Regions from separate parts of the Streptomyces sp. NPDC058646 genome, predicted to be linked through region 2. Evidence: riboswitches for the same ligand, from Rfam matches in the RefSeq annotation. Region 2 holds a riboswitch; each other region holds the start of a gene.

Region 1 (9,501 bases), on a different contig from region 2:
GCCGAGGAGAAGATGGAAAAGGCCGTCGTCGTCGCCAAGGAAGACTTCGCCGCGATTCGCACCGGCCGTGCGCACCCGGCGATGTTCAACAAGATCGTGGCGGACTACTACGGCGCCATCACGCCCATCAACCAGCTCGCCTCCTTCTCGGTGCCCGAGCCGCGCATGGCGATCGTGACCCCGTTCGACAAGAGCGCGCTGCGCAACATCGAGCAGGCCATCCGCGACTCCGACCTCGGCGTCAACCCGAGCAACGACGGCAGCATCATCCGGGTGACCTTCCCCGAGCTGACGCAGGACCGCCGCAAGGAGTACATCAAGGTCGCGCGCACCAAGGCCGAGGACTCCAAGGTCTCGATCCGCGCCGTCCGCCGCAAGGCCAAGGACGCCCTCGACAAGCTCGTCAAGGACAAGGAAGCCGGCGAGGACGAGGTGCGCCGCGCCGAGAAGGAGCTCGACGACACCACCGCGAAGTACGTCGCGCAGGTGGACGAGCTGCTGAAGCACAAGGAAGCCGAGCTCCTCGAAGTCTGATGAACGACTCTTCCTGGCAGCCGGAGCCGGTTCCGGCGGGTCCCGCATACGATGCGCAGGCGGGCCCGCACACTCGGCCCATGCCCATCGTGCCCGATGCCGCCGGCCGTGACTTCGACGACCGGGAAGCACGCGATCGGGGGGCCGCCGCGGACCGCGGCCCCCTCTTCCGCGACGAGACGCCGCCGCAGGAGCCCATGCCCAGCCCCCCGCCTCCGCCTGCCCCGCAGCCGCAGGACGCCCCGCCCCCGCCGCCCAGGAAGCGCGCCGGGCGGGACCTGCGGGCCGCCATAGGGGTGGGCGTCGGCCTCGGCGCGGTGATCTTCGCCTCGCTCTTCGTCGTCAAGGCGGTCTTCGTCGGCGTCGTCGTCGTCGCGGTCGTGGTGGGCCTGTGGGAGCTGACCTCCCGGCTGCACGAGAAGAAGGGCATCAAGGCCCCGCTGGTACCGCTCGCGGTCGGTGGCGCGGCCATGGTCATCGCCGGCTACGTCCGGGGGGCCGAGGGCGCCTGGGTGGCCATGGCCCTGACCGCGCTCGCGGTCCTGGTCTGGCGGATGACCGAGCCGCCCGAGAACTACCTCAAGGACGTCACGGCCGGTGTCTTCGCGGCGTTCTACGTGCCCTTCCTCGCGACCTTCGTCGCGATGCTGCTCACCGCCGACGACGGTCCGCAGCGCGTGGTCACCTTCCTCGTCCTGACCGTGGTCAGCGACACGGGGGCCTACGCGGTGGGCTGGCGCTTCGGCAAGCACAAGCTCGCACCGCGCATCAGCCCCGGGAAGACCCGCGAGGGCCTGCTCGGCGCGGTGGCCTTCGCGATGGCGGCGGGTGCGCTGTGCATGGAGTTCCTCATCGACGGCGGAGCCTGGTGGCAGGGTCTCCTGCTGGGACTCGCGGTCGCGGTCAGCGCCACGCTGGGCGACCTCGGCGAGTCGATGATCAAGCGGGACCTGGGCATCAAGGACATGGGCACCCTGCTGCCGGGCCACGGCGGCATCATGGACCGGCTGGACTCGCTGCTGCCGACCGCCCCGGTGGTGTGGCTGCTGCTGGTGGCGTTCGTCGGCACCGGCTGAGCCGTTGACCTGCGAAAAGGCGCCGTGATACGCAGGGCGGTTACTCTTGGAAGGCGCGCTGCTTCTGCGGCGCGCCTTTCGTCTTACAAGGAGTACCTGCCATGGCCCGCCCTGTTCCGGGAGAGCTCACCTTCGTCGCCCCGCGCGGAGCCAAGAAGCCGCCCCGGCACCTCGCCGACCTCACTCCCGAGGAGCGCCGCGAGGCGGTCGCCGCGATCGGCGAGAAGCCGTTCCGGGCCAAGCAGCTCTCCCAGCACTACTTCGCCCGGTACGCGCACGACCCGGCGGAGTGGACGGACATCCCCGCCGCGTCCCGCGAGAAGCTCCAGCAGGAGCTGCTGCCGGACCTGATGAACGTCGTCCGGCACATCAGCTGCGACAACGACACCACCCGCAAGACCCTGTGGAAGCTGCACGACGGCACGCTCGTCGAGTCCGTGCTGATGCGCTACCCCGACCGGGTCACCATGTGCATCTCCTCGCAGGCCGGCTGCGGGATGAACTGCCCGTTCTGTGCCACCGGCCAGGCGGGGCTGGACCGCAACCTCTCCACCGCCGAGATCGTGCACCAGATCGTGGACGGCATGCGCGCCCTGCGCGACGGCGAGGTCCCCGGTGGTCCGGCCCGGCTCTCGAACATCGTCTTCATGGGCATGGGCGAGCCGCTGGCCAACTACAAGCGCGTCGTCGGCGCCATCCGCCGCCTCACCGACCCCGAGCCGGACGGCCTGGGCCTGTCGCAGCGCGGCATCACCGTCTCCACCGTGGGCCTGGTCCCGGCCATGCTGCGCTTCGCCGACGAGGGCTTCAAGTGCCGTCTCGCCGTCTCGCTGCACGCGCCCGACGACGAGCTGCGCGACACCCTCGTACCCGTGAACACGCGGTGGAACGTCCGTGAGGTCCTGGACGCGGCGTGGGAGTACGCGGAGAAGTCCGGCCGCCGGATCTCGATCGAGTACGCGCTGATCCGCGACATCAACGACCACGCCTGGCGCGGCGACCTGCTCGGCAAGCTGCTCAAGGGCAAGCGCGTGCACGTCAACCTCATCCCGCTGAACCCGACGCCCGGTTCGAAGTGGACCGCCTCGCGGCCCGAGGACGAGAAGGCCTTCGTGGAGGCCATCGCCCGGCACGGGGTGCCCGTGACCGTACGGGACACCCGGGGCCAGGAGATCGACGGCGCGTGCGGTCAGCTGGCCGCATCGGAACGCTAGCCTCCATTTACGGCCGGTGACATTCGGCCGCGGGGTACCCTGTGGCCGAACCAATTTCATATTCCGACAGGGGAGCGCCACAGCGCTGAGAGTGCGGGACCGTCATCCGCAGACCCTCTGAACCTCGCCCCGGTCATTCGGGGTAGGAAGTTCGGTCATCACTCAAGCTGTTGCGCCCTGCCCAGGCGACCGCTCCCACCAGAGCGCCGGGCAGGGCCGCGTCTTCTCCTGGTCATCCCAGGAGGAATACACCAGTGAGCACCACCAGGAAGTTCGCGGGGGCCGCACTCGCGGCTGCCCTCGGCGTCACCACACTCAGCGCGTGCGGAGGCGGCGGGGCCACGGACAAGTCCGCGGGCGACGCCCCCGCGTCCAAGACCGTCACGCTCGTCTCCCACGACTCCTTCAACGCGACCGAGGCGGTCCTGAAGGAGTTCGAGCAGCAGAGCGGCTACACCGTCAAGGTGCTCAAGTCCGGGGACGCGGGCGCGGCGCTCAACCAGGAGATCCTCACCAAGGGCTCCCCGCGCGGCGACGTCTTCTTCGGCGTGGACAACACCCTCCTCTCGCGCGCCCTCGACAACGGCATCTTCACGCCGTACGAGGCCAAGGGCCTGGGCGAGGTGAAGCCGGAGTTCCAGCTCGACAAGGAGCACCGGGTCACCCCGATCGACTCCGGCGACGTCTGCGTCAACTACGACAAGGCGTACTTCGCCGAGAAGAAGATCGCTCCGCCGCAGACGCTGGACGACCTGATCAAGCCCGAGTACAAGAACCTGCTGGTCACCGAGAACGCCGCGACCTCCTCGCCCGGGCTCGGTTTCCTGCTCGCCTCCGTCGGCAAGTACGGCGAGGACGGCTGGAAGGACTACTGGAGCAAGCTGAAGGCCAACGGCGTCGAGGTCGTCGACGGCTGGGAGCAGGCCTACAACGAGCGCTTCTCCGGCTCCGCGGGGGGCAAGAAGGCCAAGGGCGACCGCCCGCTGGTCGTCTCCTACGCCTCCAGCCCGCCGGTCGAGGTGCTGTACGCCGATCCGCAGCCGGCCGAGGCCCCGACGGGCGTCGCCACCGGCACCTGCTTCCGCCAGATCGAGTTCGCGGGTCTGCTGAAGGGCGCGAAGAACGAGGAGGGCGGCAAGGCGCTCCTCGACTTCCTGATCGGCAAGAAGTTCCAGGAGGACATGCCCCTCCAGATGTTCGTGAACCCGGTGGCGAAGGACGCTGCCCTGCCGGAACTGTTCACGAAGCACGGTGTGGTGATCGAGAAGCCGGAGAACGTCACGCCGGACACCATCGCCAAGAACCGTGAGCAGTGGGTCAAGGCATGGACCTCGCTCGTCGTGAAGTAGGCGGTACCGCGGGTGCGGGCACGGCGCCGGGGGGCGCCGTGCCCGCACCCGGGCCGGGCTCCGGCTCCGGACCGGGACGCGGGTCCCGGCAGCGGCGCCGGGCCGCCGGGGCGCGGCTCGCCCTGATGGCCGTGCCCCTCGCCTTCTTCGGGCTGTTCTTCGCCTACCCCGTCGCCGCGATCGTCGGGCGCGGACTCAAGAACGGCGAAGGCTGGCAGTTCGGCCGCTTCGGCGAGGTGCTGGCCCGTCCCGACATCGCCGGCGTGCTGTGGTTCACCACCTGGCAGGCACTCGCCTCCACGGGGCTCACCCTGCTGATCGGGCTCCCCGCCGCGTACGTCTTCGCGCGGCTCGAATTCCCCGGCAAACAGCTCCTGCGCGCCGTGGTCACCATCCCCTTCGTACTGCCGACCGTGGTCGTCGGCACCGCCTTCCTCGCGCTCGTCGGACGCGGCGGGCTGCTGGACGAGCTGTGGGGCGTCCGGCTGGACACCACCGTCTGGGCGATCCTGCTCGCGCACGTCTTCTTCAACTACGCGGTCGTCGTACGGACCGTCGGCGGCCTGTGGGCGCAGCTGGACCCGCGCCAGGAAGAGGCCGCCCGGGTCCTGGGAGCGGGACGGTTCGCCGCCTGGCGGCGGGTGACGCTGCCCGCGCTGGTCCCGGCGGTCGCCGCCGCCTCGCTGATGGTGTTCCTCTTCACCTTCACCTCCTTCGGCGTCGTGCAGATCCTGGGCGGACCCTCGTACTCCACCCTGGAGGTGGAGGTCTACCGGCAGACCGCGCAGCTCCTGGACCTGCCCACCGCCGCCGTGCTGACGATGGTGCAGTTCGCGGCCGTCGGCGCGATCCTGGCCGTCCACGCGTGGACGGTCCGCAAACGGGAGACGGCGCTGCGGCTGGTGGATCCGGGGCGCACCGCGCACCGGCCGGCCGGCTGGGCCCAGCGGGCGCTGCTCGGCGGGGTGCTGCTGACGGTGGCGCTGCTGATCCTGGCGCCGCTGGCCGTCCTCGTGGAGCGGTCCTTCGACGCACCCGGCGGGTACGGCTTCGGCTTCTACCGGGCGCTCCAGGACGAGGCCGCCGGGGGAGGAACCTTCCTGGTGCCGCCGCTGGAGGCGATCTGGAACTCCCTGCAGTACGCGCTCGCCGCCACCGCCATCGCGCTGGTCGTCGGCGGGCTCGCCGCCGCGGCGCTGACCCGGCGCGGCGGCCGCTTCGTACGCGGTTTCGACGCCCTGCTGATGCTGCCGCTCGGGGTGTCCGCGGTGACGGTGGGCTTCGGCTTCCTGATCACCCTGGACGAACCGCCGCTGGACCTGCGGACCTCCTGGATCCTGGTGCCGCTGGCACAGGCCCTGGTGGGCGTGCCGTTCGTCGTGCGGACCATGCTGCCGGTGCTGCGGGCCGTGGACGGACGGCTGCGGGAGGCGGCCGCCGTGCTCGGCGCGTCTCCGCTGCGGGCGTGGCGCGAGGTGGACCTGCCGCTGGTGCGGCGGGCGCTGCTGATCGCCGCGGGCTTCGCCTTCGCCATCTCCCTGGGCGAGTTCGGCGCGACCGTCTTCATCGCCCGGCCGGACCAGCCGACGCTGCCCGTGGCGGTGGCCCGGCTGCTGGGGCGGGCCGGTGAGCTGAACTACGGGCAGGCGATGGCCCTGAGCACGATTCTGATGCTGGTGTGCGCGGTGTCCTTGCTGGCGCTGGAGCGGCTGCGTCCCGACAAGACCTCCGGAGAGTTCTGATGACACTGCTCCAGCTGGAAGGGGTGTCGGTCCGCTTCGGTGGACGTGCGGACGGGCACGCCCTGGACGGCGTGGACCTCGCGGTCGCCGAGCACGAGATCGTGTGCGTGCTGGGTCCGAGCGGAAGCGGGAAGTCCACCCTGCTGCGGGTCGTCGCCGGCCTCCAGCAGGTGTCCGGTGGCCGGGTACTGCTGGGCGGCGCCGACCAGGCCCGGGTGCCCGTGCACCGCCGGGGCGTGGGCCTGATGTTCCAGGACCATCAGCTCTTCCCGCACCGGGACGTCGGCGCCAACGTCTCCTTCGGGCTGCGGATGCGGGGCGCCGCGCGCGCCTCGTACGAGGCCCAGGTCGAGCAGCTCCTCGCACTGGTCGGCCTGCCCGGGGCCCGGGGCCGGGCGGTGGCCTCGCTGTCGGGCGGTGAGCAGCAGCGGGTCGCGCTGGCCCGTGCGCTGGCGCCCTCGCCCCGGCTGCTCATGCTGGACGAGCCGCTGGGGCAGCTGGACCGGGGGCTGCGGGAGCGGCTCGTGGTGGAGCTGCGGGGGCTGTTCAGCCGGCTGGGCACCACCGTGCTGGCCGTCACCCACGACCAGGGCGAGGCCTTCGCGCTCGCCGACCGGGTGGTGGTGATGCGCGACGGGCGCATCGCCCAGGCCGGGACCCCGCTGGAGGTGTGGCAGCGGCCGGCCTCCGAGTTCGTGGCGCGGTTCCTGGGCTTCGAGAACGTGGTCCCGGCGGCGGTCTCGGGCGACGCCGCGGCCACCCCGTGGGGCAAGGTGCCGGTCCCCGCCGGGTCCCCGGAAGGGGAGCGGCAGCTGTTGATCCGGCCCGCCGGGGTGCTGCTCGGGGAGGACGGGCTCGCCTGCGAGGTGCTGTCGCGGACCTTCCGGGGGACGCACGTCGCCCTGCTCCTGCGGCCGGAGTCGGGCCCGGAGCTGGAGGCCGAATGCGGACTGGCCGGCGCCCCGGCCGCGGGGGACCGGGTCCGGGTCTCCTTCGCCCCGTCCGAGGTGGTGCTCCTGCCGGAGGCGCGGTCCTAGGCGCTGTCGTCGAAGTGGCGCCCGGCGGGTCTCCCGGCAACACCTCCGAGCCTCCACGGCGGGTCCCGCTGCTCCTGGACGTCCCTGATGTGGCGTCAGAGGCCGTTCGGGGCCGGGTGCGGTGCTCCCCGACCAAGTGCGGCGAGGGCGAACACCAGGCCGGCCCCCGGCCCGCGGTTCGCCGGCGGCGGCGAACTCGCCGTTGGCATCCGCCCCTTAGGAGCGGATGCCGTCGCAGGAGATCGGCAGGTGCCGGGGGCCGCGCAGGACGGCGTTCTGCCGGTACGGGGGCGGGTCCTCCAGCAGTTGCGGGTTCTCCAGCCTGCGGGCCAGTTCGCTCAGCGCCAGATGGGCCTCCTGCCGGGCCAGCGGGGCCCCGAAGCAGCTGTGGATGCCGCTGCCGAGTCCGAGGTGCTGGATGTCCTTGCGGTCCGGGTCGAAGCGGTCCGGGTCCTCGAAGCGCTTCGGGTCCCGGTTTCCGGACGCCAGGATCAGCCACAGGGACGCGCCCTCGGGGATCGTGACCCCGGAGACCTCGATGTCGCAGAGGGTGCTGCGCTGGGGCAGCAGCTGCACGGGAGGCTCGTACCGCAGGAGTTCCTCGACGATCGGCACGGCCAGCTCCGGTGCCCCGCGCAGCCGCTGGAGGACGTCCGGGTGGCGCAGCAGGGTCAGCATGCCGTTGGTGATCAGGTTGACGGTGGTCTCGTGGCCCGCGATCAGCAGCAGCGCGGAGGTGCTCAGCACCTCCATGGTGGTCATCGACCCGTCCGGGCCGTCCGCCGTCGCCAGCTGGGACAGCATGTCCTCACCGGGGTCCTTGCGGCGTTCCTCGATCAGCCCGGCCAGGTACATGCCGAGTTCCATGCGGGCGTCCATGGCGCCCTTGCCGTGCTGGGCGGGGTCCGCGTCCGGGTCGGGGTCCAGGCTGGCGGCGAGGGTCTCCGCCCACACGTGGAACCGCGGCTCGTCCTCCCGGGGCACCCCGAGCAGCCGGCAGATCACCGACACCGGGAACGGGTACGCGAACTGGTCGACCAGGTCGATCCGGTCCAGGTTCCCCGTCCCGGCGATGCCGTCGATCAGCCCGGAGACGAGGCCGCCGAGCTCCCCCCGCATGTCGTGCACCCGGTGGGGGGAGTGCGGCGGCCCGAACGGCCGGTTCGTCATGCGCCGCAGCCGGTCGTGGTCCGGCGGGTCGAGCTTGAGGAACGACGGGGGCAGGGTCGCGCCCCCCTCCCCGGCCTGACCGAGCGGATCCTCCCCGGTGGTCTTCAGGCTGCGCGCGTCGGAGCTGATCCGGGGGTCGTGGAGGAGGCTCTGGATCTCGTAGTACGTGCTGACGACGTACGGGCCGTCCCCGTCGTGGGAGACCGGCGTCCTGCGGAGCTCCTCGTACAGCGGGTACGGGTTCGCGCGGTTCGCGTAGTCGATGATCTCCCGCAGGATGGCTTGTGTCATGACGGGTCCTCGTGATCCTCGGGGGAGGGCGCGGTGGTCAGTGGCGCGCGGGGGTGAAGGTCATCTTCCGGTCGGCCGGCGAGTAGCCGCTGAGGGTGATGGTCGGCCCGTGGCTCGGCACCGAGGGGTCCGGGAAGTCCGCCGGCATCGGCTTGGTCCCCTCCGGCCTGCGGTCCACCGTGGCGAAGGGCGGCGGGAACGGCGCGGTCGACTCGATCTGCTGCTCGTAGAACGGGAGCCACCGGCACTGGTCGAAGGTGACGGCGGCGATGACGCGTCCCTGGTAGCCGTAGACGGCCGCGAACCTGCGCTCGGCGCGCGAGCCCTGGGTGAAGAGGATCTCGGTCCCCATCGGCGGCACCCCGACGGACTTGATGTTCACGCCGAACTGGGAGGACCAGAAGGCCGGGACCCACAGATGGGGGCGGCGGTCCGCGCTCTCGCTGAGCATGTTGTGCGCCGCGGTGTCGGCCTGTGCCACCGCGTTGCCCCAGTGCTCCAGCGACAGGAACTGGTAGCCGAAGAGGGCGTGCGGGGAGCGTGCCACGTCACCCGCCACATAGATGTCGTCGGTGACGATGCCCCGGATGTCGAAGGCCCGGCAACCTGCGTCGCACGCGATGCCCCGGGGGCCCGCGCCGAGGCCCGAACCGGAGAGCCACTCGGTGTTGCGCTGCGCGCCCAGGCAGACGACCACCACCTCGGCCTCCACGGTGGAGCCGTCGGAGAGGTGGGCGGCGCGGACCCGGCCCGAGGGGTCGCCCTCCAGCCGGGTCACCATGACCCCGGTGCGCAGGTCCACCCCGTGCTCGCGGTGCATCTCGGCCGCGACCTCACCGATCACCCCGCCGAGCGCGCCGACCAGCGGCGCGGCGCCCCGTTCGGCGACGGTGACCTCCAGGCCGCGTTCGCGGCAGGCGGAAGCGATCTCGGAGCCCGTGAAACCGGCTCCGATGACGAGGACCCGGCGGGGGCCGGCGGCCAGGGCCCGCTGGAGCCCTTCGCCGTCGTCCCGGGTGCGCAGGACGAAGACCCCGTCGAGGGCGCCCTCGTCCTCGACGGGCCACGGCCGGGCCCGTACGCCGGTC
Region 2 (9,501 bases):
CTCCCTGCCGGTCACCGCCTGGGTGGACAACGACCACGAAGCCGCCGTACTGGGCCTGCTCGACCACCTCGCCGCCGCCGGCGCCCGCAGGATCGGGCTGCTGACCGGCACCACCACCGACACCTACACCCGCCTCTCCACCACCGCGTACCTGAACTGGTGCGAGCGGGTCGGCCAGGACCCCGTCTACGAGTCCTACCCCGCCCACGACCCGTGCGCGGGCGCCGTCGCGGCCGACCGGCTGCTCGCCCGCCCCGACCGTCCGGACGCCGTCTACGGCCTCTTCGACCCCAACGGCACCGACCTGCTCGCCGCCGCGCGACGCTATGGCCTGCGCGTCCCCGAGGACCTGCTGCTCGTCTGCTGCAGCGAGTCCACCGTCTACGCCAACACCGAACCGCCCATCACCACCCTTTCGCTCAAGCCCCGCCGCATCGGCACCGCCGTCGTCCAGCTGCTGATCGATGCCATCGAGGGAGTGGACACCGGCCGCCCCGTCGAACAGGTCGTCCCGACCGAGCTGATCATCCGCACCTCCTCACAGCGCAGGCAGCCCCGTACGACCGTCAGCCCGCCCCGCTCGCCGGCCAAGGACTGACCACCACACCGCCCACCAGCCCGACCAAAGGTCCCACTCAAGATTTCTGCAACACCGATATCGGGAGAAAACAGCAGGAAGGATCGGCTCCGCAAAGGATTCACCACCCCTGGTGCGTCACAGAGCGCGAACCGCATTCCTATGATGGGCGCACGACATCACGGACCCTCCGCTTCGGAGGTCAGGAGGGTCCGCAGGTGTACGGCAGCGCGACGGTGGTGGAGGGGTCGATGACTCAGGGGGCCGGTCAGGGACCCGCGATGCGGACGGAGACGCTGCGGGACTTCCGGGTTCCGGTCAGCGGACCCGCCCCGTACGCCGTATCCACCGGGCTTCCCGGCGAGGCGCCCGTGTACGGCGAGTACCCGGCGTACTACGACGAGGGCGCGCGACCCGTACCCCCGCAGCCCCGCTACGCGCCGGAGGCGACCGCGCCCCCGGCGCAGCAGCCCGTCACGGAACCGGTGCGTGCGGCGAGCCAGGACCCCGAGGACAGCGACCCCGAGGGCTACACCCCGACCCAGCGCGACCTGCCCGTCATCGGCCGCGGCGCACTCGGCGGCCCCGGGGACACCGTCCAGGTCCACTACGTCCCCCAGGAGGCGGAGACGGGCGGCCCCGGCCCGCTCTACGTCGTCGGCGACGTCCACGGCTACCTCGACGAGCTGGTCGCCGAACTGCACGCGCAGGGCCTGATCGACGCCGACCGGCGCTGGTCCGCCGGCAATGCCCGGCTCTGGTTCCTCGGCGACTTCACCGACCGCGGCCCCGACGGGATCGGCGTCATCGACCTCGTCATGCGGCTGTCCGCCGAAGCCGCCGCCGCCGGCGGCTACTGCAAGGCCCTCATGGGCAACCACGAGCTGCTGCTGATCGGCGCCAAACGGTTCGGCGACACCCCGGTGGCCTCCGGCGCCGGTACCGCGACCTTCCAGGCCGCATGGCTCCTCAACGGCGGGCAGCGCACCGACATGGAGCGCCTCCAGGACGTACACCTCCAGTGGATGTCCCGCCTGGACGCGGCCGTCCTGGAAGAGGACCACCTGCTGCTGCACTCCGACACGACGGCGTACCTCGATTACGGCGATTCCATCGAGGACGTCAACGACACCATCCACGAGCTGCTCAACCGCAACGACGCCGACATCACCTGGGACCTCTTCCGCAAGTTCACGAAGCGGTTCGCCTTCCGCGACGAGGGCACCGGCCCGCAGGCCGTGCGCGAACTGCTCGGCACCTACGGCGGCAGCCGCGTCGTCCACGGGCACAGCCCCATCCCCTACCTGCTCGGCGAAGTGGGTGCCGAGGACGGCGAGGAGACCCGCGGCCCGGAGGTGGTGGACGGCCCCCACGTGTACGCGGAGGGGCTCGCCATCGCCATGGACGGCGGTGTGACGATGGCGGGCAAACTACTGGTGGTGCAACTTCCGCTGAACGACTGAGGATTACTCACCGTTCTCACGCGGGGCTATTTCCTGAAAGCCCCTGTCACCCTGCGGCGTGTGCGCTCTACCATCGCTCTATCCGTAGCAGGCTCTCCTCCGTTTGTGCCGGCGCCCGGGTCTACGCGGGCATACCGGCTTGTACGGAGCATCGGGGGATGCACATGACCAGCGCTCCGCACCTGCTGACCGAAGACCGGCCCGAGTTCGATCGGCTCCTCGACGAGGCGCTGCGCACCGCACCCGAACGGCCCGAGCTCGCCACCCTCGGCGAACGGCTGAACGCCGAACAACTGCGCACGATGGCCCTGGGGGCCAGTGCGCTGGTGACGGCCGCGGCCGCCGCCGAGTACGACCACTACGTGAAGATCCGCGAAGAGCGGCGCGACGAGATCCTGTCCACGCCGGGGACGGCGGGACACGAGGACGGCGAGCAGGACGGCGGAGCGGGTGTCAGCGCCGTCGTCGCGGTCCTCGCGCCGGTCCTGGCGGGGACCGCCATGCTGATCTTCCTGCTGGTGGGCTACCTCCTGAAGATGGTGGAGCCCGAACCCGCTTTCGCCGAGACCATGCTGACGACCGGTTGGCTGTTCGGTGCACTCACCGCGGCCTCCCTGCTCTTCGCAGCGATCGGGCTGCTGGTGACGGCCATACGCAACAGCTCGACCGAGGTGGCGGCCGACGAGACGGAGGCGGTACCCGACGAGGTCGCCCGTGCCCGGGAGGCCTGGCGGCACGCCCTGCTCGAACGGGGCATCATGCCGTTCCTGAGGGAGGCCCTGGCCGACCCGAGCGCCGGCCCGGGGTATCCGACACCGCGTACGCCGGGGGCCGGGCGCATCCCCGACCTGGGGTACTCACGACCCGACTTCACCAGTCCGGGGACCTCTTCGCAGGGGCACCGGCCCGGCTACTCCCCGCCGGACTTCACGAGCCCGGACTTCGGCGGTCCTGATCGCGAACCCGAGTGAGGGCCGTGTCCCGGGAGCCGGCCTTCCCCGCTACCACGCAGCGCGCAGCCGAGGTTGTTTCACGTGAAACACGCTCCGCGGTTTCACGTGAAACACCGGCTCCCAGGCCGCCGACCCGCCTCTAGCGGGCCGCACGGTCCGCCAGCGGCCGCCGCCGCCGTGCAGCATCGGCGAGAGCGGGCGGCTGCCAGACCCCGTCCGGATGGTAGAGATTGCGTCCCGGCGCGACGATCTGGTCGATCCGGTCGAGGGTCGCGTCGTCCAGGACCAGTCCGGCACCCTTGATCAGCGATTCCAGCTGGTGCATGGTCCGCGGCCCGATGATCACCGAGGTGACGGCGGGGTGCGCCACCGGAAAGGCGACGGCCAGCTCCGGCAGGGTGCAGCCGAGGGAGTCGGCCAGCTCGACGAGCTGCTCCACGGCTTCGAGCTTCGCCACGTTGCCCGGGATCGAGGGGTCGAAGCGGGCAGGCGTCAGCGCCGCCCGGCCCCGGGTCATGTCCACGGGCCCGCCGAGGCGGTACGTGCCGCTGAGGAACCCGGACGCGAGGGGGCTCCAGGTCATCACCCCCATGCCGTACCACTGGGCCACGGGCAGCACGTCGGTCTCGATCCCTCGCGCGAGGATCGAGTACGGGGGCTGTTCGGTGCGGAAGCGGGGCAGCGCCCGCCGCTCGGACACGTGGTGCGCCTCGACGATCTCTTCGGCAGGGAAGGTCGAACAGCCGAAGACCCGGATCTTGCCCGACCGCACCAGATCACCGAGGGCGGAGAGCGTCTCCTCGATGTCCGTGGCGTGGTCCGGCCGGTGCACCTGGTAGAGGTCGATCCATTCGGTGCCGAGCCTCCGCAGGCTCTCTTCGACGGCCCGGGTGATCCACCGCCGCGAGTTCCCGCTGCGGTTGCGGCCCTGGCCCGGCTCCCCCTCGCCCATGTGGAAGTGCACCTTGGTGGCGAGGACGACCCCGTCCCGCCGCCCCTTGAGGGCCTTCCCGACGATCTCCTCGGACTCCCCACGGGAGTAGATGTCGGCGGTGTCCACGAAGTTGATGCCCTGATCGAGAGCGGCGTGGATGATCCGCGCGCACTCCTCGTGGTCCGGGTTGCCCATGGCTCCGAACATCATCGTCCCGAGGCAGTGCGCACTCACCTCGATGCCGGTCCCGCCGAGTATGCGGTATCGCATGATGATGGGGCCGGCTGTAGATCTTGGAGTTCACTCCAGTACATGGCCCGTCAGCGGCCGCTCCCGGCCCCTGACGGGGGCCGGCCCCAGGGCCGGCGACGGACCGGCGCAGGCACGCGCACAGCCCGGAACGCTGGCCTGGGAGCCCCCTCCAGCCCCCAGGACAGCATCCGTGGCCGGTGTCAGTCGGCCAGCGGCAGGTAGACCCGGCTACCGGAGGCCGCGAACTCGGCGGACTTCTCCGCCATGCCCGCCTGGATCTCCTCGGCCTTGAGGTCACCGCCGTGCTCGCGGCGGATGTCCTGCGAGATCTTCATCGAGCAGAACTTCGGACCGCACATGGAGCAGAAGTGCGCGGTCTTGGCCGGCTCCGCGGGCAGCGTCTCGTCGTGGAACTCACGGGCCGTGTCCGGGTCGAGAGCCAGGTTGAACTGGTCCTCCCAGCGGAACTCGAACCGGGCGTCCGACAGGGCGTCGTCCCATTCCTGGGCTCCGGGGTGCCCCTTGGCCAGGTCGGCGGCGTGCGCGGCGATCTTGTACGTGATGACGCCGGTCTTCACATCATCGCGGTTGGGCAGGCCCAGGTGCTCCTTGGGCGTCACGTAGCAGAGCATCGCGGTGCCCCACCAGGCGATCATCGCAGCGCCGATGCCCGAGGTGATGTGGTCGTACGCGGGCGCGACGTCCGTGGTCAGCGGGCCCAGGGTGTAGAACGGCGCCTCCTCGCAGATCTCCTGCTGAAGGTCGATGTTCTCCTTGATCTTGTGCATCGGGACGTGACCCGGGCCCTCGATCATCGTCTGGACGTTGTGCCGCTTGGCGATGGTGTTCAGCTCGCCCAGCGTCTTCAGCTCCGCGAACTGTGCCGCGTCGTTGGCGTCCGCGATGGAGCCGGGGCGCAGGCCGTCGCCCAGCGAGTACGTGACGTCGTACGTCGCGAGGATGTCGCAGAGCTCCTCGAAGTTCGTGTAGAGGAAGTTCTCCTTGTGGTGCGCCAGGCACCACGCGGCCATGATCGAACCACCGCGCGAGACGATGCCGGTCTTGCGGCGGGCGGTCAGGGGCACGTAGGGCAGCAGCACGCCGGCGTGGACCGTCATGTAGTCGACGCCCTGCTCGGCCTGCTCGATGACCGTGTCCTTGTAGATCTCCCAGGTCAGGTCCTCGGCACGGCCGTCGACCTTCTCCAGCGCCTGGTAAAGCGGCACGGTGCCGATCGGGACGGGAGAGTTGCGCAGCACCCACTCGCGGGTGGTGTGGATGTTGCGGCCCGTCGAGAGGTCCATGACCGTGTCGGCGCCCCACTTGGTGGCCCAGGTCATCTTGTCGACCTCCTCCTCGATGGAGGAGGTGACCGCGGAGTTCCCGATGTTGGCGTTGACCTTCACCAGGAAACGCTTACCGATGATCATCGGCTCGATCTCCGGGTGGTTCACGTTCGCCGGAAGTACCGCCCGGCCTGCGGCGATCTCCTCGCGGACGATCTCGGGGGAGACGTTCTCGCGGATCGCGACGTACTCCATCTCCGGGGTGATCTCGCCCCGGCGGGCGTACGCGAGCTGCGTGACAGCGGTGCCTCCACGGCCCCGGCGGGGCTGCCGGGGGCGGCCCGGGAAGACAGCGTCGAGGTTCTTGAGCCCCCCGCGCGGCGAGGTGTGCTTGATGCCGTCGTCCTCGGGGCGCCCGGGGCGGCCCGCGTACTCCTCGGTGTCGCCCCGGGCGATGATCCAGTTTTCGCGCAGCGGAGCGAGGCCCCGGCGCACGTCCGTCTCGATCTGCGGGTCGGTGTACGGCCCGGACGTGTCGTAGAGCGTCACGTCCTTGCCGTTGGTGAGGTGGACCTGACGGACCGGCACCCGGAGGTCGGGGCGGGAGCCCGCCAGGTATCCCTTGTGCCAGCCCGGCTGGCGCTCGGTCCGACCGTCGGTGTCCTGGCTGACGGCAGGCGTGCGTGCGTCCTGAATGGTCATGAGACCTGATCTCCCTACGCCGGCATTACCCGGTAACAGGTTCGGCGGTCGACGCAGCCTCTTCCCGTACGCATCTGTGATCGCGTACGGTGATCAGCGCCCTCTCAGCCCGGTGCTCCGAGCTCCCGCGTTGTGCAAAGGTGCCCCCACGCTAGCGTCATCTGTGGCGTGCTGAACAGTGGGCCCCCTCATCTCTTGCGATGATCTGCCAGTGACGTCCTCGCCGCAGCCCCCCACCGAGCCCAACGAACCCACTGGCTACACGAACCACGCGCACTCCGGTCACGGACACGCTGGCGGCCCTTCGCACGGCCACAGCCACGGCCCGGCGGCGCCCGTCTCGAAGCACCTGCGCAAGGTCATCGCGGCCGTACTGATCCCCTTCGCCACCGCCGTCTTCATCGGCATGGTGGTGCTCTGGCCGGGCGGCGCCCCCGCCCACGAGCGCTCCGGCGTCGGCTTCGACCGCCAGACCCAGCAGGGAAAGGTCGTCTCGCTCGAGGAGGTCGACTGCAAGTCGGTGAACGCCGCGCAGGCACCCCCCGCCGGAGACACGTCCGCCTCCCCGGGCCGGGAGGCCCAGGCCGCGCAGACGACCGAGTGCAAGAAGGCCACCGTCGAGGTCGGCTCGGGTCCGGACAAGGGCCGCACCTTCGTCGAAATCGTCCAGCCGGGCGCACCACGGCAGTTGGAGGACGGCCAGGAGGTGGTGGTCGCCTTCGCGCCGGATGCACCCCGCGATCTCCAGTACTCCGTGATCGACGTGAACCGCAAACTCCCGATGACCTTGCTGGCGGCCATCTTCGCCGTCTCCGTCGTCCTCGTCGGGCGGCTGCGCGGGCTGTTCGCGCTCATCGCGCTCGTCATCAGTTTCGGAGTGCTGACCCTCTTCATCCTCCCTGCCATCCTGCAGGGGTCGAACCCGCTGGTCGTGGCGGTCGTGGGGGCCAGCGCGATCATGCTGATCGCGCTGTACATGTGCCACGGACTGACCGCCAGAACCTCGGTGGCCGTTCTCGGCACGCTCGTCTCACTGCTGCTGATCGGCCTGCTCGGTTCGCTGTTCATCGACTGGGCGTTCCTCAGCGGCAACACCGACGACAACACGGGATTGATCCACGGTCTCTACCCGAACATCGACATGAGTGGTTTGCTGCTCGCAGGTGTGATCATCGGATCGCTGGGCGTACTCGACGACGTGACGGTGACCCAGACCTCGGCGGTCTGGGAACTTCACCACGCCGACCCGTCGATGGGTCCACGAGCCCTGTACCGCGCTGCCATCCGCATCGGCCGGGACCACATCGCATCGGTGGTCAACACCCTGGTCCTCGCCTACGCGGGAGCCGCCCTGCCCCTCCTCCTGCTGTTCTCGATCGCGAACAGCAGCATGGGTTCGGTCGCCAACAGCGAGCTGGTCGCGGAGGAGATCGTACGGACGCTCGTGGGCTCGATCGGACTCGTCGCATCGGTCCCCGTGACCACGGCGCTCGCCGCGCTGGTGGTCTCCGCCGACCGGCCCGGCGCGCCGGGCGCCGCCCCGGCGTCGGGGGCGGGGCGGGGCAGCCGGGGCCGGGGCCGGCGGCGCAAGCGCTGAAGGAGGCGGTGCGGGTCGGGGACGGGTCCCCTTCGACCGGTACCGCTCAGCCGGCGTTCTGCTCGTTCTGACGGGACTCCGCGAGGATCTTGCCGAGCGCCTCGTCGAGGTTCTCCTCGAAGTCACCCAGGGTGCGCTCCTGTCCGAGCGGAACGATTCGGTCGGTGCGGTCGAGGAACGCGACGAGCGGAGCCGCACCCGCCCGGAACAAGGCCCGGTCACCACCGACCTGGAGCCGGATGTGGATGTCGGACAGCTCCTCCGGGTGCGTGGGGGCGATGTGCACGTCCCCGTCCCCGCACGGCTTGTTGATGCCGTCGAGGAGGAGTTCCCGCCCGAACGCCCACGTCACGGGGGCATCTCCGGGGAGGTGGAAGGTCAGGCGCACCGCGTAGGGATCACGGGCGTCGTACCGGAGTTCCACCGGAATCCGGAACGAGAGCTCCTCGGAAACGAGGAAGCTCATCATGACCTCTGCCTGTACCGACTCGCGCATTGCCTACCCCGCTGTAGTGGAAGTGGCCAGGAATGGTCCCCGAAGCCTTCTTGACAAGAGTGGTGGAAGCGCTCGGAGATCACAAGGAGTGAGTTTTCAGATACTGATAGAGAACGAAAGGGTACTCAACAGCGCGCCTACTTCACTCCGCAGTCGCTCCACTACGGAGTGCAATCTGTTCTCTTGGTGCAAGGGGAGAGAAATCGCCATAGTTGCGGCGGTATCGCCGGCGGTGATCGGGATGGCGGCGCAGACCGTCCCCAAGGAGTACTCCTGACGCTCCGTAACCGGCTGCATCCGGCCGAGGGAGCCGATCCGCTCCTCCAGGGACCGCAGGTCCGCAACGGTGTACGGGGTGACTGCCTGGACGGGGTAGCGGTCGTAGTGGTCCTTCCGGGTCTCCTCGTCGAGCTGGCCGAGCAGGCACTGTCCGATGGCGTGCGCATGGCCGGTCTGACGGAAGTCGGCCCACTCCTGGCAGGCCGGGCTGCCGGGGGTGTCCGAGACGCCCACGACCTCGATCTCACCCTCGCGGTAGACCGCGAAGTAGACGGGGGCCCCGACCGCGTCGCGGAAGTGCGCGAGGGAGTCGAGGATCATGCTGCGACGTTTCTGCTGGAGTCCCGCACCGGCGAGGCGCCCGGCCGCGTCGCCCAGTACGAAGACACCGCTCTCCCGGCGCAGATATCCCTCGTGCGTCAGCGTGCGCAGCAGGTGGTAGGCGGTGGGGAGCGGGAGCCCGGCTTCGCGCGCCAGTTGTTTCGCCGGGGCTCCCTCGCTGTGGGAGCCGACCGCTTCGAGCAGCCTCAGCGCCCGCTGCACCGAACCGATCAGTGTCGGCACACCGGCGTTGTGAACCGGAGACAAAGCTCACCCCCAGGCGTGGCGGCAGGCCTCGGAGTGGCCCGCCCTGCGGGGGCCGCCCCCGCGTATGCCGCGGCTCCTGGGGGTCGTGCTCGGCTGTTGCTCTTACATGACCGCAGGTCAGTGCGGTCTCACCGACATCCGGTGCCCAGGGGACCGGCACAGATTGCCACTCTATCTGCCGGTTCCCGGGGTATAGGCCGTTTCGGGTGCCACGTTCCCTCACCTGGCTCAATCGCCGCCGGCTCCGGGGTGCGGGCGTCCTACCACTCGCGGGACGAGGCCTTCGAGGAGCTGCCGCTGAACTTCTTGACGACGAAGATCAGACCACCGACGAGGCCGACGAAGAGGAGCAGCTTGAACACGAGCGAGACGAG
Region 3 (9,501 bases), on a different contig from region 2:
ACCTCGACGTCGAGCTTCTCCGCGATGTCGGGGAGGTACAGCCAGTCGGGGACGAGGGCATCGATCTTTGCGTCAATCTCGGTCACGGGCACAAGCCTGCCATCTCGGCTCCGCCGCCGGTACCGGAGCGACCCGTCCGGGGGCTCCGGCCGGTCCCGGGGGCCCGGCCGGACCGACCCTCTCCAGGGGCCCCTCCGTGCGGTGGCCGGGGAAGTTCGAGCGGCGGGTCCGGGCGGAGCCCAGGGAACGGGGGAACGGCGGGGCGGGGAGAACCTCGGCGCCGCGGCCCCTCCCCCGGCCACCACCGGCCTCCACCGAGCCGTCACACCGTGGCCGATTTGAGCGGGGTCCCCGGGTCGCGGACCTTCGCCGGGTCGACGGGGACGCCCGCCTCGATCAGCCTGCGGCCCTGCGCCAGGTCGCGGGGGCGGCCGACGGACAGGACCGCGGCCAGGGCGCCCGCGCGCAGCCAGCACACGGACCAGGTGGGCCCGGCCGGGTCGCCCCTCCAGAGCAGCGTGTCCGCGCCGCCGTGGTGTCCGGCGTACTGCACGAAGCGCCCGAACTGCTCGGACCAGAAGTACGGAACCGGGTCGTAGACCGCGGCCGCCGCCTCCCCCGCCAGGATGTTCGCCGCGACCGTCCGCGGGCCCTGGAGCGCGTTGTCCCAGTGGTGCACGAGCAGCCGCGTGCCGTAGCGGGCCGACGGGAAGGAGGCGCAGTCGCCGACCGCGTACACGCCGGGCAGGGAGGTGCGCAGGTGTGCGTCCGCGGTGACGGAGCCGTCGGGGCCGAGTTCCACACCGGTCCCGGCCAGCCATGCGGTGGCAGGGCGGGCTCCGATGCCGACCACGACCGCGCCGGCCGGCAGCGCCCGGCCGTCCGCGAGCAGCACCCGGCCCTCCTCGATCCCGGCGACCTTCGCGCCGGTGATCAGCCCGGCGCCGGCCTCCGCGTACCAGCGGCCCATCGGCGCGGCGACCTCCGCGGGCAGCGCCCCCGCCAGGACCCGGTCCGCGGCCTCGACGACGGTCACCTCGCAGCCCGCCTCCCGGGCCGCGGTCGCGAACTCGGCTCCGATCCAGCCCGCCCCGACCACCACCGTGCGGGGGGCCGCCGCCAGCACCGGCCGCAGCCGCGCCGCGTCGTCGAGCGTGCGCAGCAGGTGCACGCCCGGGACGCCCTCGGTGCCGGGCAGGGTCAGGGGCTGCGCGCCCGTCGCCAGGACGAGGACCCCGTACGGGACCGGTCCCGCCTCGGTGTCCAGCTCGCGTGCGGCGGCCCGCAGTCCGGTGACCTCCGTCCCGAGCCGGAGCGCGATGCCGAGCCCCTCGAAGTCCACGTCGAAGGCCGAGCCCTCGGCCTTGCCCAGCAGGACCGCCTTGGAGAGCGGGGGCCTGTCGTAGGGCTGGTGGGGTTCGGCGCCCAGCAGGGTCACGGGGCCCTCGAACCCCTGCTCCCGCAGGGCGACGGCCGTCTGCACTCCGGCCATTCCGGCGCCGACGATCACGACGCCGTTCTGAGTCTCTTCCGTCAGCTCGTTCACCCGGCCACCCTAATCACCTGACGTATCGTCAGGAATAGGTGCCGCCTTACCCGCCGTCCACGGCGGGGTTAGTCTGGCCACCGTACCTATCGCGGGAGTCCGGGCGCACCGGGCTGAGAGGGAGGCTGGCCGGCCTCCGACCGTACGAACCTGATCCGGGTCATGCCGGCGAAGGGAGGGGCTGGACGCCCATGCACTCATCTCGAACGAGAGAAGGATCCGACGTCCTCGTCATCGGGGGCGGGATCATCGGCCTCGTCACGGCCTGGCAGGCGGCCCGGCGCGGGCTGCGCACCGTGCTCGCCGACCCGGCCCCCGGCGGCGGCGCCGCCCAGGTCGCGGCCGGCATGCTCGCCCCCGTCACGGAGCTGCACTACGGCGAGGAGGCCCTGCTCGAACTGGGCCTCGCCTCCGCCGCGCGCTATCCGGAGTTCGCCGCCGAGCTCGCCGGGGCCAGTGGCGGCCTGGACATCGGCTACCGCGCCTGCGGCACCCTCGCCGTCGCCCTCGACTCCGACGACCGCCTCCACCTGCGCGAACTGCACGCCCTCCAGCGCCGCTGCGGCCTGGAGTCGCAGTGGCTCACCGGCCGCGAGTGCCGCCGCCTGGAGCCGATGCTGGCCCCCGGCGTACGCGGCGGGCTGCGCGTCGACGGCGACCACCAGGTCGACCCGCGCCGGCTCTCGGCGGCCCTGCTGGCCGCCTGCGAGCGGTCCGGGGTGGTGATCCACCGGGCGCGGGCGGAGCGGCTGCTGGTCACCGCCGACCGGGCGGCGGGCGCGGTCCTCGACGGCGGCAGGGAGCTGCCCGCCGACCAGGTGGTGCTGGCGGCGGGCTCCCTGAGCGGCCGGCTGGCGGGCGTGCCGCCGCAGGCCGTGGCCCCCGTACGGCCGGTCAAGGGGCAGGTCCTGAGGCTGTCCGTGCCGGCGGCGTACGCGCCGTTCCTGTCGCGGACCGTGCGGGCGGTCGTGCGCGGCAGTCACGTCTACCTGGTCCCGCGCGAGAACGGCGAACTCGTCGTCGGGGCCACCAGCGAGGAACTCGGCTGGGACACGACGGTCACCGCGGGCGGGGTCTACGAACTCCTGCGCGACGCCCACGAACTGGTGCCCGGCATCACCGAACTCCCCCTCACCGAGACCCGGGCGGGACTGCGCCCCGGCTCGCCCGACAACGCCCCGCTGCTCGGCCCGACCGAGCTGCCGGGCCTGCACCTGGCCACCGGCCACTACCGCAACGGGGTGCTGCTGACCCCGCTCACCGGCGAGGTGATGGCGGAGCTGCTGACGAGCGGCGAACTGCCCGCCATCGCCCGCCCCTTCGCCCCCCGCCGGTTCTCCGCCGCACGTCAGGAGTCGTACGCATGACCATCTCCGTCAACGGCGAGCCGCGCGAGATCGCGGCCGGCACCACGCTCGACGCGGTGGTCGCCACCCTGACCGCCGCGTCCTCCGGGGTCGCCGCCGCGCTCAACGAGACCGTGGTCCCGCGCGGGCAGTGGCCCGCGACCCCGGTCGGTGACGGCGACCGGGTCGAGATCCTCACCGCGGTCCAGGGGGGCTGACCATGACCTTCCAGACCTTCCCGGGCGAGGACCCCTTCGTCCTCGGCGGCCGGACCTTCTCCTCGCGCCTGATCATGGGCACGGGCGGGGCCCCGAGCCTGGACGTCCTCGAACGCGCCCTCGTCGCCTCCGGCACCGAACTCACGACGGTGGCGATGCGGCGCCTGGACCCTTCCGTCCAGGGGTCGGTCCTGTCCGTCCTGTCGAAGCTGGACATCACCGTCCTGCCGAACACCGCGGGCTGCTTCACCGCCGGCGAAGCCGTCCTGACCGCCCGGCTGGCCCGGGAGGCCCTCGGTACGGACTGGGTGAAGCTGGAGGTCGTCGCGGACGAGCGGACCCTGCTGCCCGACGGTGTCGAGCTGCTGGACGCCGCCGAGATCCTGGTGGACGACGGGTTCACGGTGCTCCCGTACACCAACGACGACCCCGTGCTCGCCCGGAAGCTGGAGGACGTGGGCTGCGCGGCGATCATGCCGCTGGGCTCCCCGATCGGCTCCGGGATGGGGATCCGCAACCCGCACAACTTCGAGCTGATCGCGGAGCGGGCCGGGGTGCCGGTGATCCTGGACGCGGGGGCCGGTACGGCGTCGGACGCGGCGCTGGCGATGGAGCTGGGGTGCGCGGCGGTGATGCTGGCCTCCGCCGTGACCCGGGCGCAGGAGCCGGTGCTCATGGCCGCGGCCATGCGGGACGCCGTGGCGGCGGGGCGCCTGGCGCGGCGGGCGGGGCGGATCCCGCAGCGCCGGTTCGCCGAGGCCTCGTCCCCTGCCGAGGGCCGCGCCGTCCTGGACCCGGAACGCCCGGCCTTCTGACCCGGGGCTCCGCCCCGGACCCCGCCGGCGTGTGCGGCGCGGGGGTCCGGGGGCCGGTCCGCAGCCGGACGGCGACCTCGGCACGTCACAGGTGCGCTGCAAGGGGAACCGGCCCGGCCGGAGCCGCGCCACGCCCTCGTAGAATCGCCCGGTGGATACGACCCTGGATGACCCCCTCGTCGGGCGCGTGCTCGACGGCCGCTACCGCGTCGACGCCCGCATCGCGGCCGGCGGCATGGCCACGGTCTACCGGGCCGTCGACACCCGCCTCGACCGCGTCCTCGCCCTGAAGGTGATGCACCCGGTGCTCGCCGCGGACGCCGCCTTCGTGGACCGGTTCATCCGCGAGGCCAAGTCCGTGGCCCGGCTCGCCCACCCCAACGTGGTGGCCGTCTTCGACCAGGGCACGGACGGCCCGTACGTCTACCTGGCCATGGAGTACGTCTCCGGCTGCACCCTGCGCGACGTGCTCCGCGAGCGCGGCGCGCTCCAGCCACGGGCCGCCCTCGACATCCTCGAACCGGTGCTCGCCGCCCTCGGCGCCGCCCACCGGGCGGGCTTCGTCCACCGGGACATGAAGCCCGAGAACGTCCTGATCGGCGACGACGGCCGGGTGAAGGTCGCCGACTTCGGCCTCGTCCGGTCCGTGGACTCGGTCACCCACACCACCGGATCGGTCCTCGGCACCGTCTCCTACCTGGCCCCCGAGCAGATCGAGAACGGCATCACCGACACCCGGGTGGACGTCTACGCCTGCGGTGTCGTCCTCTACGAGATGCTCACCGGCGCCAAGCCGCACAAGGGCGGCAACCCCGCCCAGGTGATCTACCAGCACCTGAACGAGGACGTGCCGCCGCCTTCGGCCGCCGTCCCCGGGCTCCCCGCCGCCCTGGACGAACTGGTCCTGCACGCCACCGCCCGCAACCCCGAGCTGCGGCCCTCCGACGCCGCCTCCCTGCTCGGCCTGGCCCTGGAGGCCCGGGCGCGGCTCAGCGACGCCGAGCTGGACGCCGTACCGCCGCAGGCGCACGCCGGGGAGCGGACCGCCGCCGAGGACCGCACCAGCGTGATCCCCCGCCCGGTCGCCGCGCAGCCGGACGTGCACCACACCTCCCGGCTGCAGAGCCCGGCGCCGCCCGCCCCGCACCGGCCGCGGCGGGAGCGGCCCTCCCGCCGGGGCACCCTCCTGGTCGTCGCGGGCCTCCTGCTCGCCCTCGGCCTGGGCACCGGCGTCTGGTACATCAACTCCGGCCAGTTCACCAAGGTCCCCAACCTGCTCGGCAAGACCGAGGAGCAGGCCAAGGCCCAGCTGTCCGCCGCCGGCCTGGGCGTGAAGCGGATCGACCGGAAGTTCAGCAGCTCCTTCGACCGCGGGACGGTGATGAACACCGATCCCCCCGGCGGCAAGCGCATCCGCGGCAACGGCGCGGTGACGGTCACCGTCTCCCGCGGCCCCGAGGTCGTGGCCGTGCCCAACCTCAAGGGGCGGCCGCTGGAGGAGGCGAAGGCCGAGCTCACGGGCGCGGGGCTGGCGCCCGGTGTCGTCACGCAGGCGTTCAGCCAGGACGTCGCCCAGGGCTCGGTGATCAGCTCCGACCCCGCGGGCGGGGAGAAGCGGGCCCCCGACACGGCCGTGGCCCTGGTGGTCAGCAAGGGCCGCCCGGTGCCGGTGCCGAGCGTGGCCGGGGTCGCGGTCGAGCAGGCGCGCGCCACCCTGGAGGGCCTCGGCCTGAAGGTGGCGACCGCACCGGAGCAGGTCAACTCCCCTTCCCCGGCCGGTACGGTGGCGAACCAGTCGGTCGGCGCGGGCACCCAGGCGGCGGCCGGGGACACCGTCACGCTGACGGTGTCCAAGGGGCCCCGCCAGCTGCCGGTGCCGGACGTGACGGGCCAGGAGGCGGACGCGGCCCGCAAGGCGCTGGAGGGTGCAGGCTTCAAGGTGAAGGTGGAGAAGCCGTTCCTCTCCTTCAGCAACACCGTGGAGAGCCAGTCCGTGACGGCCGGCCAGACCGCCCCCGAGGGCAGCACGATCACCATCAAGATCAAGGGACTGTAGGGGTACGTGGAACAGCAGGAGCAGGTGGAACGGGCGGCGGGTGCCGCACGCAACCCCGTGGGCGGGCACATACCCGTCGCCGGCGGGCTCGCCTCGGTGGGGCTGACGTACGCGCGGGAGCTGGGCGCCGAGGCCGTGCAGGTCTTCGTCGCCAATCCGCGCGGCTGGGCCACCCCGGTCGGCAACCCGGCCCAGGACGAACGGTTCCGCACGGAGTGCGCGGCCGGGGCGATCCCGGCGTACGTGCACGCGCCGTACCTGATCAACTTCGGCTCGCACACCGAGGCGACCGTCGAGAAGTCGGTGGAGTCCCTGCGCCACTCCTTGCGCCGCGGCCGGGAGATCGGCGCGCTGGGGGTGGTCGTCCACACCGGCTCGGCGACCGGCGGGCGCCCCCGCGAGGAGGCGTACGCGCAGGTCAGGGAGCACATGCTGCCGCTGCTGGACGAGCTGACGCACGAGGACGACCCGTTCCTGCTGCTGGAGTCCACGGCGGGGCAGGGGTCCTCGCTGTGCTCGCGGACCTGGGACTTCGGCCCGTACTTCGATGCGCTCGACCACCACCCCAAGCTGGGCATCTGCCTGGACACCTGCCACATCTTCGCGGCCGGGCACGACCTGGCCGAGCCGGGCGGGGCGAAGCAGACCCTGGACCTGCTGGTGGACACGGTGGGCGAGGGCCGGCTCAAGCTGGTCCATGCGAACGACTCCAAGGAGGGGGTCGGCGCGCACAAGGACCGGCACGCGAACATCGGTCAGGGCCACATCGGCCGGGACGCCTTCGCCGAGCTGTTCACGCACCCGGCGATGGACGGCGTATCGCTGGTCATCGAGACGCCCGGCGGGAAGGAAGGGCACGCGGCGGACATCGCGCTGCTGAAGGAGCTGCGCGTCTTCCGGTGACCCGCCGGGGAATACCGCCGGAGTCGGCCTCCGTACCGCCGTCCGGGTGGCGCCGCCCGCCGACACCCTGTCCATCGCCGTCATGGAGCTGATCGACCGTGATCACCCCGGTCGGCAAGTGGATGACCGGCCGCGGCAGGGGCCACGCGGTGGTCCACCGGTACCACGGGTGAACCGGGCGCCGGGTCAGAGTTCGGGGCCGTCCCCCGGCCCCTCCTGGTAGGAGTAGCGCTGCTCGCGCCAGGGGTCGCCGATGTTGTGGTAGCCGCGCTCCTCCCAGAAGCCGCGGCGGTCGGCGGTCATGTACTCGACGCCGCGGACCCACTTGGGGCCCTTCCAGGCGTACAGGTGCGGGACCACCAGCCGCAGCGGGAACCCGTGTTCGGCGGTGAGCGGTTCACCGCCCTGGTGGGTGGCGAAGACGGTGCGCTCGGCGGAGAAGTCGGCCAGCCGCATGTTGGAGCTGAAGCCGTACTCGGCCCACACCATCACGTGCGTCACCTGGGGGGCCGGCGGGGCGAGGGCGAGGACGGTACGGGCGAGCACACCGCCCCATTCGGCGCCCAGCATGCTGAACTTCGTCACGCAGTGCAGGTCCGCCACGACCGAGTCGAAGGGCAGGGCCCCGAACTCGTCGTGGTTCCAGCAGTGCTTCTCGCCGTCGGCCGTCGCGCCGAAGACGCGGAACTCCCAGCGGTCCGGCTTGAACTTGGGTACAGGCCCGTAATGGGTGACCGGCCAGCCTCGCTGCAACCGCTGCCCCGGGGGAAGCTCCAGCTGTCCTGCTCCCGGAGATTCCCGGCTTTCCGGCTGACCCATGACTCCATGGTGACAGACTGGGCAGGGTGGTCATGACCAGGTCTGAACCGATTCGGGCAAGTCGCGGTAACTCCCACTAAGGAGGCACTTACTGGACGGCCTCCGGCGGCGGTGCGAGGATGCGCGCAACTGCCCCGTCACTTAGCTGACATTGCCTGGAAGGAGCCTCTGCGATGCAGGGCGACCCCGAGGTCCTTGAGTTTCTGAACGAGCAGCTGACCGGTGAGCTGACGGCCATCAACCAGTACTGGCTGCACTACCGCATCCAGGACAACAAGGGCTGGACCAAGCTCGCCAAGTACACGCGTGAAGAATCCATCGACGAGATGAAGCACGCGGACAAGATCACCGAGCGCATCCTGATGCTCGACGGCCTGCCGAACTACCAGCGCCTCTTCCACGTGCGGGTCGGGCAGACCATCACGGAGATGTTCCAGGCCGACCGCCAGGTGGAGGTCGAGGCCATCGACCGGCTCAAGCGCGGCATCGAGGTCATGCGCGGCAAGGGCGACATCACCTCCGCGCGGCTCTTCGAGGACATCCTCGAGGACGAGGAGCACCACATCGACTACCTCGACACCCAGCTGGAACTCATCGAGTCCCTGGGCGAGGCGCTGTACATCGCGCAGCTGATCGAGCAGCCGAGCTGACGAGCGGCTGCGGAGCTGCGGGGCCTGCGGTGACCTAAGCCGCTTCCGCGAGCTCGGGCGAGGGCGCCGGCGTCACGTCGGCGGCGAGCACGGCCGCCGCACTGCCCTTCTCCAGCAGTTCCCGGCGGGGGCACGCACCGCGGCCGAGTATGCCCTGGATGGTGCGCACGCAGGAGCCGCAGTCGGTCCCCGCCTTGGTCTCGGAGGCGATCTGGCGGGGGGTGCAGGCCCCGGCAGCCGCGTGGTCCTTGACCTGCTTGTCGGTGATCCCGAAACACGAGCAGACGTACACGCGGTTCACCTCCCTGGCAGGAACGGTTCGGCGAGCCATCCCCTATTCGGTGAGGCTTACCTAACCGTACCCAAACTTAGGCAACCCTAAAAGCCCCCGATACGACGATGGGGCGCGGATCACATCGATCCGCGCCCCATCGTCGTACGAAGGTACCTACTGATCCCTACTGGTCCCGGTACATCTCCGCGACCAGGAAGGCCAGGTCCAGGGACTGGCTGCGGTTGAGCCGCGGGTCGCAGGCCGTCTCGTAGCGCTGGTGCAGGTCGTCGACGAAGATCTCGTCGCCGCCGCCCACGCACTCGGTGACGTCGTCACCGGTGAGCTCGACGTGGATGCCGCCCGGGTGGGTGCCCAGGGCCTTGTGGACCTCGAAGAAGCCCTTGACCTCGTCGAGCACGTCGTCGAAACGGCGCGTCTTGTGGCCGGAGGCCGCCTCGAAGGTGTTGCCGTGCATCGGGTCGGTGACCCAGGCCACGGTGGCACCGGAGGCGGTGACCTTCTCGACCAGCTCGGGGAGCTTGTCGCGGACCTTGTCGGCGCCCATGCGGACGACGAAGGTCAGCCGGCCCGGCTCGCGCTCCGGGTCCAGGCGGTCGATGTACGTCAGTGCCTCGTCCACCGTGGTGGTGGGGCCGAGCTTGATCCCGACCGGGTTGGCGATCTGCGAGCAGAACTCGATGTGCGCGTGGTCCAGCTGGCGGGTGCGCTCACCGATCCAGACCATGTGTCCGGAGGTGTCGTACAGCTTGCCGGTCCGCGAGTCGGTGCGGGTCAGGGCGCCCTCGTAGTCGAGCAGCAGCGCCTCGTGCGAGGCGTAGAACTCGACGGCCTTGAACTCGGCCGGGTCGGTGCC

What was found. Region 2 has a riboswitch for thiamine pyrophosphate ahead of thiC (phosphomethylpyrimidine synthase ThiC). Riboswitches for the same ligand answer to the same signal wherever they lie in the genome.
Region 1: another riboswitch for thiamine pyrophosphate. It lies ahead of ACFWUZ_RS25850 (thiamine ABC transporter substrate binding subunit); the one in region 2 lies ahead of thiC (phosphomethylpyrimidine synthase ThiC).
Region 3: another riboswitch for thiamine pyrophosphate. It lies ahead of thiO (glycine oxidase ThiO); the one in region 2 lies ahead of thiC (phosphomethylpyrimidine synthase ThiC).

The regions. Positions count from the first base shown of each region.
Region 1 is NZ_JBHXRK010000023.1:37,689-47,189, forward strand. It holds gene frr (ribosome recycling factor) at 1-534, shown strand, start outside; gene ACFWUZ_RS25840 (phosphatidate cytidylyltransferase) at 534-1,610, shown strand; gene rlmN (23S rRNA (adenine(2503)-C(2))-methyltransferase RlmN) at 1,712-2,824, shown strand; TPP riboswitch at 2,883-2,991, shown strand; gene ACFWUZ_RS25850 (thiamine ABC transporter substrate binding subunit) at 3,079-4,173, shown strand; gene ACFWUZ_RS25855 (ABC transporter permease) at 4,299-5,915, shown strand; gene ACFWUZ_RS25860 (ABC transporter ATP-binding protein) at 5,915-6,952, shown strand; gene ACFWUZ_RS25865 (cytochrome P450) at 7,169-8,413, opposite strand; gene ACFWUZ_RS25870 (NAD(P)/FAD-dependent oxidoreductase) at 8,451-9,501, opposite strand, start outside.
Region 2 is NZ_JBHXRK010000007.1:151,249-160,749, forward strand. It holds gene ACFWUZ_RS11200 (LacI family DNA-binding transcriptional regulator) at 1-598, shown strand, start outside; gene ACFWUZ_RS11205 (metallophosphoesterase) at 829-2,040, shown strand; gene ACFWUZ_RS11210 (hypothetical protein) at 2,199-3,011, shown strand; gene ACFWUZ_RS11215 (aldo/keto reductase) at 3,133-4,197, opposite strand; gene thiC (phosphomethylpyrimidine synthase ThiC) at 4,380-6,167, opposite strand; TPP riboswitch at 6,162-6,306, opposite strand; gene ACFWUZ_RS11225 (YibE/F family protein) at 6,346-7,764, shown strand; gene ACFWUZ_RS11230 (SsgA family sporulation/cell division regulator) at 7,811-8,260, opposite strand; gene ACFWUZ_RS11235 (IclR family transcriptional regulator) at 8,357-9,094, opposite strand; gene ACFWUZ_RS11240 (DUF5326 family protein) at 9,388-9,501, opposite strand, start outside.
Region 3 is NZ_JBHXRK010000046.1:424-9,924, forward strand. It holds gene ACFWUZ_RS34010 (Rv2175c family DNA-binding protein) at 1-86, opposite strand, end outside; gene ACFWUZ_RS34015 (NAD(P)/FAD-dependent oxidoreductase) at 323-1,492, opposite strand; TPP riboswitch at 1,628-1,740, shown strand; gene thiO (glycine oxidase ThiO) at 1,738-2,913, shown strand; gene thiS (sulfur carrier protein ThiS) at 2,910-3,110, shown strand; gene ACFWUZ_RS34030 (thiazole synthase) at 3,113-3,925, shown strand; gene pknB (Stk1 family PASTA domain-containing Ser/Thr kinase) at 4,077-5,981, shown strand; gene ACFWUZ_RS34040 (deoxyribonuclease IV) at 5,988-6,884, shown strand; gene ACFWUZ_RS34045 (sulfite oxidase-like oxidoreductase) at 7,071-7,703, opposite strand; gene bfr (bacterioferritin) at 7,877-8,353, shown strand; gene ACFWUZ_RS34055 (bacterioferritin-associated ferredoxin) at 8,388-8,684, opposite strand; gene ACFWUZ_RS34060 (class II 3-deoxy-7-phosphoheptulonate synthase) at 8,812-9,501, opposite strand, start outside.